Blastopirellula marina: one gene and its partner. The protein of the gene in region 1 interacts with the protein of each later gene in a pairwise test. Links are inferred from orthologs where the notes say so. Each region holds a gene or a part of one and is shown in the gene's direction. Other genes may lie near its edges.

What was found.
Region 2: the proteins of nusG (region 1) and rho interact in binary tests that used the Escherichia coli proteins (3 or more experiments, as listed by UniProt). The link is inferred for Blastopirellula marina from one-to-one orthologs.

What each region holds. Positions count from the first base shown.
Region 1 is NZ_PUIA01000026.1:40,733-45,853, reverse strand. The notes cover bases 1,755-4,637. They hold nusG (transcription termination/antitermination protein NusG), read left to right. Parts: upstream 1,755-2,717; coding sequence 2,718-3,557; downstream 3,558-4,637. Other genes in these bases: rplA (50S ribosomal protein L1), read left to right, coding at 4,195-4,637; rplK (50S ribosomal protein L11), read left to right, coding at 3,720-4,145; secE (preprotein translocase subunit SecE), read left to right, coding at 2,168-2,635; tuf (elongation factor Tu), read left to right, coding at 1,755-1,931. Outside these bases: more of tuf, read left to right, coding at 735-1,754; more of rplA, read left to right, coding at 4,638-4,872; rplJ (50S ribosomal protein L10), read left to right, coding at 4,931-5,121. UniProt on the Escherichia coli protein: Part of the processive rRNA transcription and antitermination complex (rrnTAC). The complex forms an RNA-chaperone ring around the RNA exit tunnel of RNA polymerase (RNAP).
Region 2 is NZ_PUIA01000003.1:116,036-120,389, forward strand. Bases 1-2,946 are described here. They hold rho (transcription termination factor Rho), read left to right. Parts: upstream 1-816; coding sequence 817-2,076; downstream 2,077-2,946. Other genes in these bases: coaE (dephospho-CoA kinase), read left to right, coding at 1-64; ribH (6,7-dimethyl-8-ribityllumazine synthase), read left to right, coding at 2,264-2,746; nusB (transcription antitermination factor NusB), read left to right, coding at 2,853-2,946. In the rest of the region: more of nusB, read left to right, coding at 2,947-3,278; signal recognition particle-docking protein FtsY, read left to right, coding at 3,376-4,354. UniProt on the Escherichia coli protein: Facilitates transcription termination by a mechanism that involves Rho binding to the nascent RNA, activation of Rho's RNA-dependent ATPase activity, and release of the mRNA from the DNA template.

The sequences.
Region 1 (5,121 bases):
GTTATAGTTATTGGTTTTCCATAAAGCCCAGGTAGTGGGCTAGCGTAGCTCAATTGGCAGAGCAGCTGATTTGTAATCAGCAGGTTGTGGGTTCAATTCCCTCCGCTAGCTTGTAGAGCCTACTTTTGTGGCTAATTTTGGACGGATCATTGCCGTTTTCGACGGGTTCCCGAACACACCAGTATCGGACGCCCGGGAAAGCGGATATGTTGGGGGGTTTCCCGAGCGGTCAAAGGGGACAGACTGTAAATCTGTTGGCATTGCCTTCACAGGTTCGAATCCTGTACCCCCCACTGAAAAGTTCCTGGGCTTTATTGGAAGAAAAGACATCAAGGCCTGGGTAGGTTGCGGGTGTAGCTCAATGGTAGAGCAACAGCCTTCCAAGCTGAAGACGAGGGTTCGATTCCCTTCACCCGCTTCGCGGCACGCCTCTTTACCGGGCATGTTGCGAGCTTGCCGATTCGGCCGGGCAGGTCGATAAGGCTCCTGTTATCGAAAATCGGGTTGTCCGTTTGGGCGGCTCGGAAGCGAGTAGCCGGGTAAAGGTGGCGGAAGCAAAGCCCCAAACAAGCTTCCCATTTTTCGGCTGCTGTAGCTCAGTGGTAGAGCACTTCCTTGGTAAGGAAGAGGTCAAGGGTTCAAGTCCCTTCAGCAGCTCTTCACGGCACCTTGATTTTCGTATTTAGACAAATCCCAAATTTCACGGTTTAGCTGGGGTAAGAAAGACAAAGAAAATGGCCAAGGACGTATTTGAACGATCTAAACCTCACGTCAATGTTGGCACCATCGGTCACATCGACCACGGTAAAACGACCACAACCGGCGCTATCCTGGCAGTTCAGGCTGCTAAGGGTTTGGCCAAGATGAAGGCCTACTCGGAAATCGCCAAGGGTGGTACCGTTCGTGACGAAACGAAGACGGTTACCATCGCTGTGGCTCACGTCGAGTACGAATCGCCGATTCGTCACTATGCCCACATTGACTGCCCCGGCCACGCCGACTTTGTGAAGAACATGATCACCGGTGCCGCCCAGATGGACGGTGCGATTCTGGTGGTTTCGGCAGCTGACGGTCCTATGCCGCAGACCAAGGAACACGTTCTGCTCGCTCGTCAGGTGGGTGTGCCTTGCATCGTGGTTTACTTGAACAAGTGTGACCTGGTCGACGACGAAGAGTTGTTGGACCTGGTTGAACTGGAAGTTCGTGAACTGCTGAACAAGAATGACTTCCCTGGCGACGATTGCCCGGTTGTCCGCGGTAACTCGCTGGCTGCTTACAACAACCCAGCCGATCCAGAAGCTTCCAAGTGCATCACCGAACTGGTTGAAGCTCTGGATAGCTACATCCCAGAGCCAGAACGCGAAACCGACAAGCCGTTCCTGATGGCTATCGAAGACGTGTTCTCGATCGAAGGTCGTGGTACGGTTGCTACCGGTCGTATCGAACGCGGTGTTGTTAAGGTTGGTGAAGAAGTCGAAATTCTCGGTCTGACCGAAAAGCCGACCAAGACCACCGTCACCGGCGTCGAAATGTTCAACAAGATCCTGCAGGAAGGTCACGCTGGCGACAACGTCGGTTGCCTTCTCCGCGGTGTCAAGCGTGAAGACATCTCGCGTGGCCAGGTTCTGGCTAAGCCAGGTTCGGTTAACCCGCACACCAAGTTCGAGGCAGAAATCTACTGCTTGAGCAAGGAAGAAGGTGGTCGTCACACGCCATTCTTCAGCGGTTACCGTCCGCAGTTCTACTTCCGAACCACCGACGTCACCGGCACCGCCAACCTGGAAGGCGCTGAAATGTGCATGCCAGGCGACAACGTGAAGATTGCGGTCGAGCTGCACAAGCCAATCGCTATGTTTGAAGGTGTTCGCTTCGCTATCCGCGAAGGTGGTAAGACCGTCGGTTCCGGCGTTGTTACCAAGATCACCTCGTAAGAAGTTGAATGATCACGTCGCCGAACCAAATTTGACTTGGTTCGGCGATGTTACAGGGGCGTAGCACAATTGGCAGTGCGCTGGTCTCCAAAACCAGAGGTTGTGAGTTCGATTCCCACCGCCCCTGCTTTATCGTTGGTGTTACCGAAATTGATGAGCGCGTCGCACCGGTAGAGACATCCTGGAATTACCCAGCGTCGTCGCCGCGGCAGGAACGCCAAAGACTGAGAGTGACCATGGCCAAGGAGAAGACCGTCGGTTCCCCTTCCCTTCTCAACGAGATGGTTCAGGCGAATCGATACAAGCGGACGCAGGGCAAGATTGCTCGGCAGGCAACGCTGATTTCGATTTGGGTATTGATTTCGATCGCTGCTTACCAGCTTTATCAGCAATTGGAAGCATATGCATCGATGGCCCAATATCGGCTGCACTTGCTGCTTCCGATCGCTTTGGTAGTCGTTGGTTTTTGGGTCGCTTATCGACTGATTAATTGGCCTACGTTCGCGGACTTTTTGATCGCGGTCGAGGCAGAGATGAACAAAGTGACTTGGCCCTCCAAGGCTGAGTTGTGGCGAAGTGTCATCGTGGTGATCGCGTTGATCTTCATCCTGGCCTTGTTGTTGTTTGCGTTTGACTTGTTGTGGATCACCTTGTTCAAGACGATTGGACTGATCCCGCCTGATACGCAGACTCCTGCCACTTAGTAGGCGGCGGCAAGCGTCCTCGGATTCCGGAATACACTTCGCTTTGATGGCCCGGTTGCAATGGCCGGTTAAGGTTATTTTCGTGGCAAGTTCTCCTGACAATTCGTTCGATCCTCAGAAAGATCCCGAAACGGGTATTCCTGCGGATGCAGAGACTCCAACAGAAGAAGCGGCATCCTCGGATGCTACTTCGGAAGAGTCGTCGTCGAGCGATGAGGTGAGCGTGCCAGCGGAATCCGAAACTGCAGCAGAAGACGCGGCTGAAGAAGTATCCGCGGAAGCTGAGGCTGAGCCGGCTCCTGTTCGGCCGAAAACCGGTAAGAACCGCGGGCCGATCGAAGAGATCATTGAAGATGAAGAAGAGGCTGCCACGGATGCAGCCAACAAGGAGTGGTACATCCTCAAGGTTCAGAGTAATCGCGAAAAGTCGATTTCCAGTAACCTGATTCGCCGGGTCAAAATGGCCGGTCTTGAGGATTACTTCGGCGAGATTCTTGTCCCCACCGAGGACCTGGTGGAATACAAGAACGGTAAGAAAAAAGTTACCAAGCAGAAGCTCTACCCAGGCTACATCGTCGTGCACATGGCAATCAACGACGAAACATGGTTCCTGGTTCGTGAGACCGGCGGTATTGGTGACTTTACGGGGGCGGCTGGCAAGCCGGTTCCCATGTTGCCGCACGAAGTGGATCGCATCGTCAAGAAGACGCGCAAGCCTGAAGAGGGTGAGCAAGAAGAAGTCAAGACGAACATTCGCTTCAAGATTGGCGACCATGTTCGAATCACCGAAGGTACCTTCGAGAATTTCGAGGGGGATGTTGAAGTGATCGACAATACCAATGGCCGCGTGACGGTCATGATCAATATTTTCGGCCGCACAACCCCGGTGGAGATGGAACACTGGCAGATGGAGCCAGTTTAATCCACTTCAGGCGTTGGACCGGTGGTCGATTCTTCTTATTCCCCCTTTGCCGGCGGACAGAGAGAACTTCCTTCGGGGCCTTAGTTTAATAAGCACTCGGTTTAAATAGCATACGGTTGCGGAAACCTGATCAAGGCGGACCGCGGCACGGGAAACAGCAAAATGGCACGGGAACAAGTAGGTCAAGCGAAGTTTCAGGTCCCTGGTGGTCAAGCCACGCCGGCTCCTCCGGTTGGTACCTCGTTGGGTCGTTACGGTGTGAACCTCGGCCAGTTCGTTCAACAGTTCAACGACAAAACCCGCGAATTCAATGGTATGCCAATTCCGGTTGTCGTCACGGTTTACAACGACCGTACTTTTGAATTCATCTGCAAGAGCCCACCAGCGGCTGCTTTGCTGAAGAAGGCTGCTGGCCTGGCCAAGGGTAGCGGTACTCCGAACACCAAGAAGGTCGGTAAGGTCAGCAAGGACCAGATCGACGACATTTGCAATCAAAAGATGGCGGACCTCAATGCCCGCGACCTGGACCATGCTCGCCGAATGATCGAAGGAACGGCTCGGAGTATGGGCCTGGAAGTCACGGAATAGTCCTGCCCCCTAACGCGAACATTATCTCACTACATACTGGCGATTGACGATGGCTAAACAATCCAAACGATATCGAGCCCTGGTAGAAAAGGTGCCAGCGGAGCCGCTGAACCTGAAAGATGCGATCGTTCTGCTGAAGTCGTTCGATACGACGAAGTTCGATCAAACCGTTGAAATTGCGATGCGATTGGGTATCGATCCAAAGCAAGCCGACCAATTGGTCCGTGGTGCTTTGGTTCTGCCACACGGTATCGGTAAGGTTCAACGCGTCGTTGTGTTCGCCAAGGGGGACAATGCGACAACAGCTACGGAAGCCGGTGCCGACGAAGTTGGTGCGGAAGACCTGGCAAAGAAGATCAAAGACGGCTGGCTGGACTTCGATGTCTGTATCGCCACCCCAGACATGATGGGCCTGGTTGGTCCATTAGGTCGTGTCCTCGGTCCGCGTGGTTTGATGCCTTCGCCTCGTGCTGGCACGGTTACCCCGGATGTCGCCAAGGTGGTTAAGGAATACAAGGCCGGTAAGGTCGAATTCCGCAATGACCCTACCGGTATTGTTCATGCAGTCGTTGGTCGGCTTGGTTTCGAGGCCGGCAAACTGCAAGACAACATCCAGGCGTTCGTCGATCATATCAATGGCCTCAAGCCGCAAGCGGCGAAGGGCACTTATGTTCGTAGCGTCAATTTGAGTGCAACGATGAGCCCTGGTGTTCCGGTTGCCCTCTAAATTGTTCCTAACAAGTTCAAGCGTTACGCAATAACTCATACGTACAAAGCCCTGAGCCATGAGTAAGTATCTAAAGAAACTGGTGATCACCGACCTGTCCAAGCGATTGGAAGGGGTGAACGACCTTCTGGTGGTCGACGTTGTGGGGATGAATGCGGAAAAGACGTATCTCGTCCGCAAGCAACTCCGTGAAAAGGGCCTGAGCCTGTTGGTTGTCCGCCGCACGCTGGCAGCCAAGGCATGCGAAGG
Region 2 (4,354 bases), on another replicon or contig:
GATCCGAACCTTTTGGGATCGGCGTATTGCTCCCCCGCCAGGGCCTCGCGGGAATCCGTGGTAACTTCCCCAAAGATTTTCCTTTTCGCAATAATCGTCTGCGAATAGGCTTCGGGAATTTAGTGGCGATGAAACCCACATTACAGCAAAGGTGGGGGTCAAGAAATTACCTGCGTCGATAGCAGCCTGAATTATCGTTACCCCTTTAATTTACAACCATTTACGAAGACTCGGATTCCTGCGAATATCGCCTCGCGAATCTTCGAGCGTTTTGCTACAACGAAAGAGCCTCCTCCTCATCCTGGAACAGCCTGCGTCCACCGAAGACGCCCTGCATGCCGATTTTTTAAAGAACCGCTTCGCTAGGTAGCCGGTCTGAACAGTTGGTTAAGGGACATTCCTTTAGACAACTCTGGCCAGGAAACTCCTCTTGGAGAACATTCTCCTATGGCACACAGAAACACGACAACAAACCGAAATACAAACAACAATTCGAATTCGAATAACAAGTTAACGTCCCGGGTCTCGAAGGACGCCAACGCTTTTGGTGCCGGTATTTTGCCGGAAACCAACGAGGCGGCTTCGGATCAAGCCAATTATCCCATGCCCAACGCGCCCCAACCCTCAGATTCTTCCTCGAACCACGCCTCGGACGGTCATCGCTCGTCGCGCGGATCGAACCGACGCAACAACAACCATAACAATTACGACGATGGTCCCGAGCCAATGTCGCTGGCCGAGCAGATCGCTCGCGGCAAGCATCGTGGCGATCAAGGGGAAGACGACGAGCAGTTCGAGCAGCTTAAGCACAGTGAAGTGCACATCGCCGAACTGCAGAAGATGTCGATGCAGGAACTGATTGAAGAGGCCCGCAAGGAGAACCTCGAAGACGTTTCCGGCTCGCGCCGCCAGGACCTGATCTTCCGCATCCTGAAGGAACGCGTGAAGATGTCGGGCTTGATGTACGGCGAAGGTACGCTGGAAATCCTGCCCGATGGCTTTGGCTTCTTGCGTAGCCCCGACTACCACTATCTGTCGTGCCCGGACGATATCTACGTCTCTCCCAGCCAGATCCGCCGATTTGGTTTGAAGACCGGTAACATCGTCACCGGGCAGATTCGTCCACCGAAGGAAAACGAACGCTACTTCGCGCTGTTGCGTGTGGAAGCAGTTAACTATCAGGACCCGAACGTCGCGGCCCAGAAGGTCTTTTTCGACGACCTGACGCCACTGCATCCGGACGATCGGATCCGCATGGAAACGACCCCAGACGAATACAGCGGACGCATTATAGACCTGATCGTGCCGATCGGTTTCGGTCAGCGTGGCCTGATCGTCAGCCCACCGCGGGCCGGTAAGACGATCATGATGCAGAACATGGCCAAGGCCGTTCTCACGAACTACCCCGACGCCTACTGCATTATGCTGCTGATCGACGAACGTCCCGAGGAAGTAACCGACATGGAGCGGCAGGTCAAAGGACCCAACTGCGAAGTGATCAGTTCGACCTTCGACGAACCGCCGTCGCGTCACGTGCAAGTGGCCGAAATGGTCATCGAAAAAGCCAAGCGTATGGTCGAGTTCGGGACCGACGTGGTCATCTTCCTCGACTCGATCACGCGATTGGCTCGGGCCTGGAATAGCGAATGTCCCCCTTCGGGCAAGCTGCTTTCCGGTGGTCTGGATGCCAACGCCTTGCAACGCCCCAAACGCTTCCTCGGCTCGGCCCGTAAGGTCGAAGAGGGGGGCTCGCTGACGATTATCGCCACAGCCCTGGTCGACACCGGCAGCCGCATGGACGACGTGATCTTCGAAGAGTTCAAGGGAACCGGTAACCAGGAAATCGTGCTCGATCGCCGTATGGTCGACCGTCGCATTTACCCGGCCATCGACATCAACGCCAGCGGTACCCGCCGCGAAGAGATGCTGATGGATCCCGAAGAATACCGCCGCGTGTGCATCCTGCGTCGCGTACTCAACGAAATGAACCCGCCCGACGCGATGGAGTTCCTGCTTGGTCATATGAGCAAGAACAAGACCAACGCCGAGTTTCTGATGAGCATGAATGTGCAGTAAGGCACACTTCACGCTGACCGCGTTCCAACGAATCCTGTCCCCTCTCCCTTCCCAAGGGAGAGGGCTAGGGTGAGGGTTGGGAAGCGGGTACCATTTTGGCCCCTCACCCTAACCCTCTCCCCCAAGGGGCGAGGGGACCCGAGTTTGGTCTCTCTCACCTCCGTGCAATTCCCGAATTGAGATTACCGTGCCTAACATCTTCTCCGGAACCGATTACCGTCCGACGGGCGATCGCGTGGCGATTGTCGTTTCGACTTACAACACCTCGATTACCGACAAGCTGCTGACCGGTTCGCTGCAAACGTTGGAAAGCCGCGGGTTCGCCCAGGCTGACATCGACGTGGCCAAGGTGCCGGGTGCCTGGGAAATTCCGCTTGCTGCCTCCGTGATGGCCAAAAGTGGGAAGTATGCCGCTGTCATTTGCCTGGGATGTGTGATCCGCGGCGAAACGACGCACGACGTCCACATCAACACCCAGGTCAGCCAGACACTGGGCAACCTGGCGATGCAGTGCCAAATCCCGGTTGCGTTTGGCGTGCTGACTTGCAATACCGTCGAACAGGCCATCAGCCGATCTGGGGGAGCCGTGGGCAATAAGGGAGTCGAAGCCGCGGAAGCTGCCCTGGAAATGATGGGACTTCTGCGAAATCTGCCGCAGTCGAAACCATGAACTGGCCACGCTCGCTATAATTCAACCAATCTGGCCGGCGAACCCCAACAAGTCGCATCGTGTGCCGGCAAGACGTATTCGAGACGAAGGCATTCTCTAGATTCCCATGGCAAGACGTAGTCGAGCTCGTGAAGTTGTTCTCCAAATCCTCTATCAAGAGGATCTCAATCCCGATGCGGATCCGCGTCTGGCCGATGAGTTCCTGCGTGCGCGTTTGAAGCATGACGAGAACCTGATTCAGTTCGGCCGTTACCTGCTGATCGGTACTCGCGAACACCGCAAGAAGATCGACATGCAGTTGGAACGCTTCGCCGACAACTGGAGCCTCCGCCGCATGGCCGCGACCGATCGTAACTTGTTGCGGCTGGGTGCGTTCGAGATCATCTATTCCGACACGCCGGCCCGCGTGGCCATCAACGAAGCGGTTGAACTGGCCAAACGCTTCGGTGGCAAACACAGTCCCCAGTTCGTCAACGGTCTGCTGGACCGGATTCTGAAAAGCATCCAAGCCGAAGGTGCCGATCCTGCCTAGCTGGCGGTGGCAGACAATCAGCCGAGATTCGGCTACATTGGCGTTGGACCAATGGTTACTTACGCCCCACCCAGGGGAAGAGGATTGATTCGTAGCGATGGGCATATTCGGATTCGGTAAGAAGAAAGAAGACGCGGAAACGAGCTCAGCGGAAGCCACTTCGGAAAAGGAAGCGGGCTTCTTTGGCCGGTTGGGGCAAGGTCTTGAGAAGACGCGCCGCCTGCTTAACACCGACATCCGCGACCTCTTCAAGGCGGAAGGCCGCCTGGTCGACGAAGAGTTGCTCGACGAGATCTTCGCGATTCTCATTCGCACCGATATGGGGGCCGGACCAGCCAACCAAATCAAAGACCGCATTGCCCGCGACTTCCGCGGCCGTGTTGTCCATACCGAAGACATCCTGAAGAACATTCAGGACGAACTGGCAGGCCTGATGCAGCAGGACAAAGAGCCCATCAAAATGGCGGCTCAAGGTCCGACGGTCATCCTGGTCGTGGGTGTGAATGGGGCTGGCAAAACGACTTCGATTGCCAAGCTGACGCGGTGGTTTATCGATCAAGGGAACTCCGTGGTGTTGGGGGCTGGCGATACGTTTCGGGCGGCGGCTTCCGAACAGCTTTCGATCTGGGCCGAACGGCTCGGCGCAACGATCATCCGCGGCGAAGCTGGCAGCGATCCGGCCAGCGTCGCGTTTCGCGCGGTCGACGAAGGGCTGAAGCTGAATGCCGACGTCGTCATCATCGATACGGCAGGTCGTCTGCAAACGCAGAAGAACCTGATGACCCAACTCGACAAAATGCGACGCGTGATCGGCAAGAAGATCGAAGATGCTCCGCACGAAGTACTGCTCGTGCTGGATGCCACCGCCGGTCAAAACGGCATCAGCCAGGCCAAAGGCTTCTCGGACGCGGCGCAGTGTACCGGCATCGTGCTGACCAAGCTCGACGGAACCGCCAAGGGGGGCGTCGTGGTGCCGATCCGCAAGGAATTCCAACTGCCGGTGAAGTTCATCGGCGTGGGGGAAAAGCCGGAAGACCTGACCCGCTTCGATCCCGAAGCATTCTGCAACGCTCTGT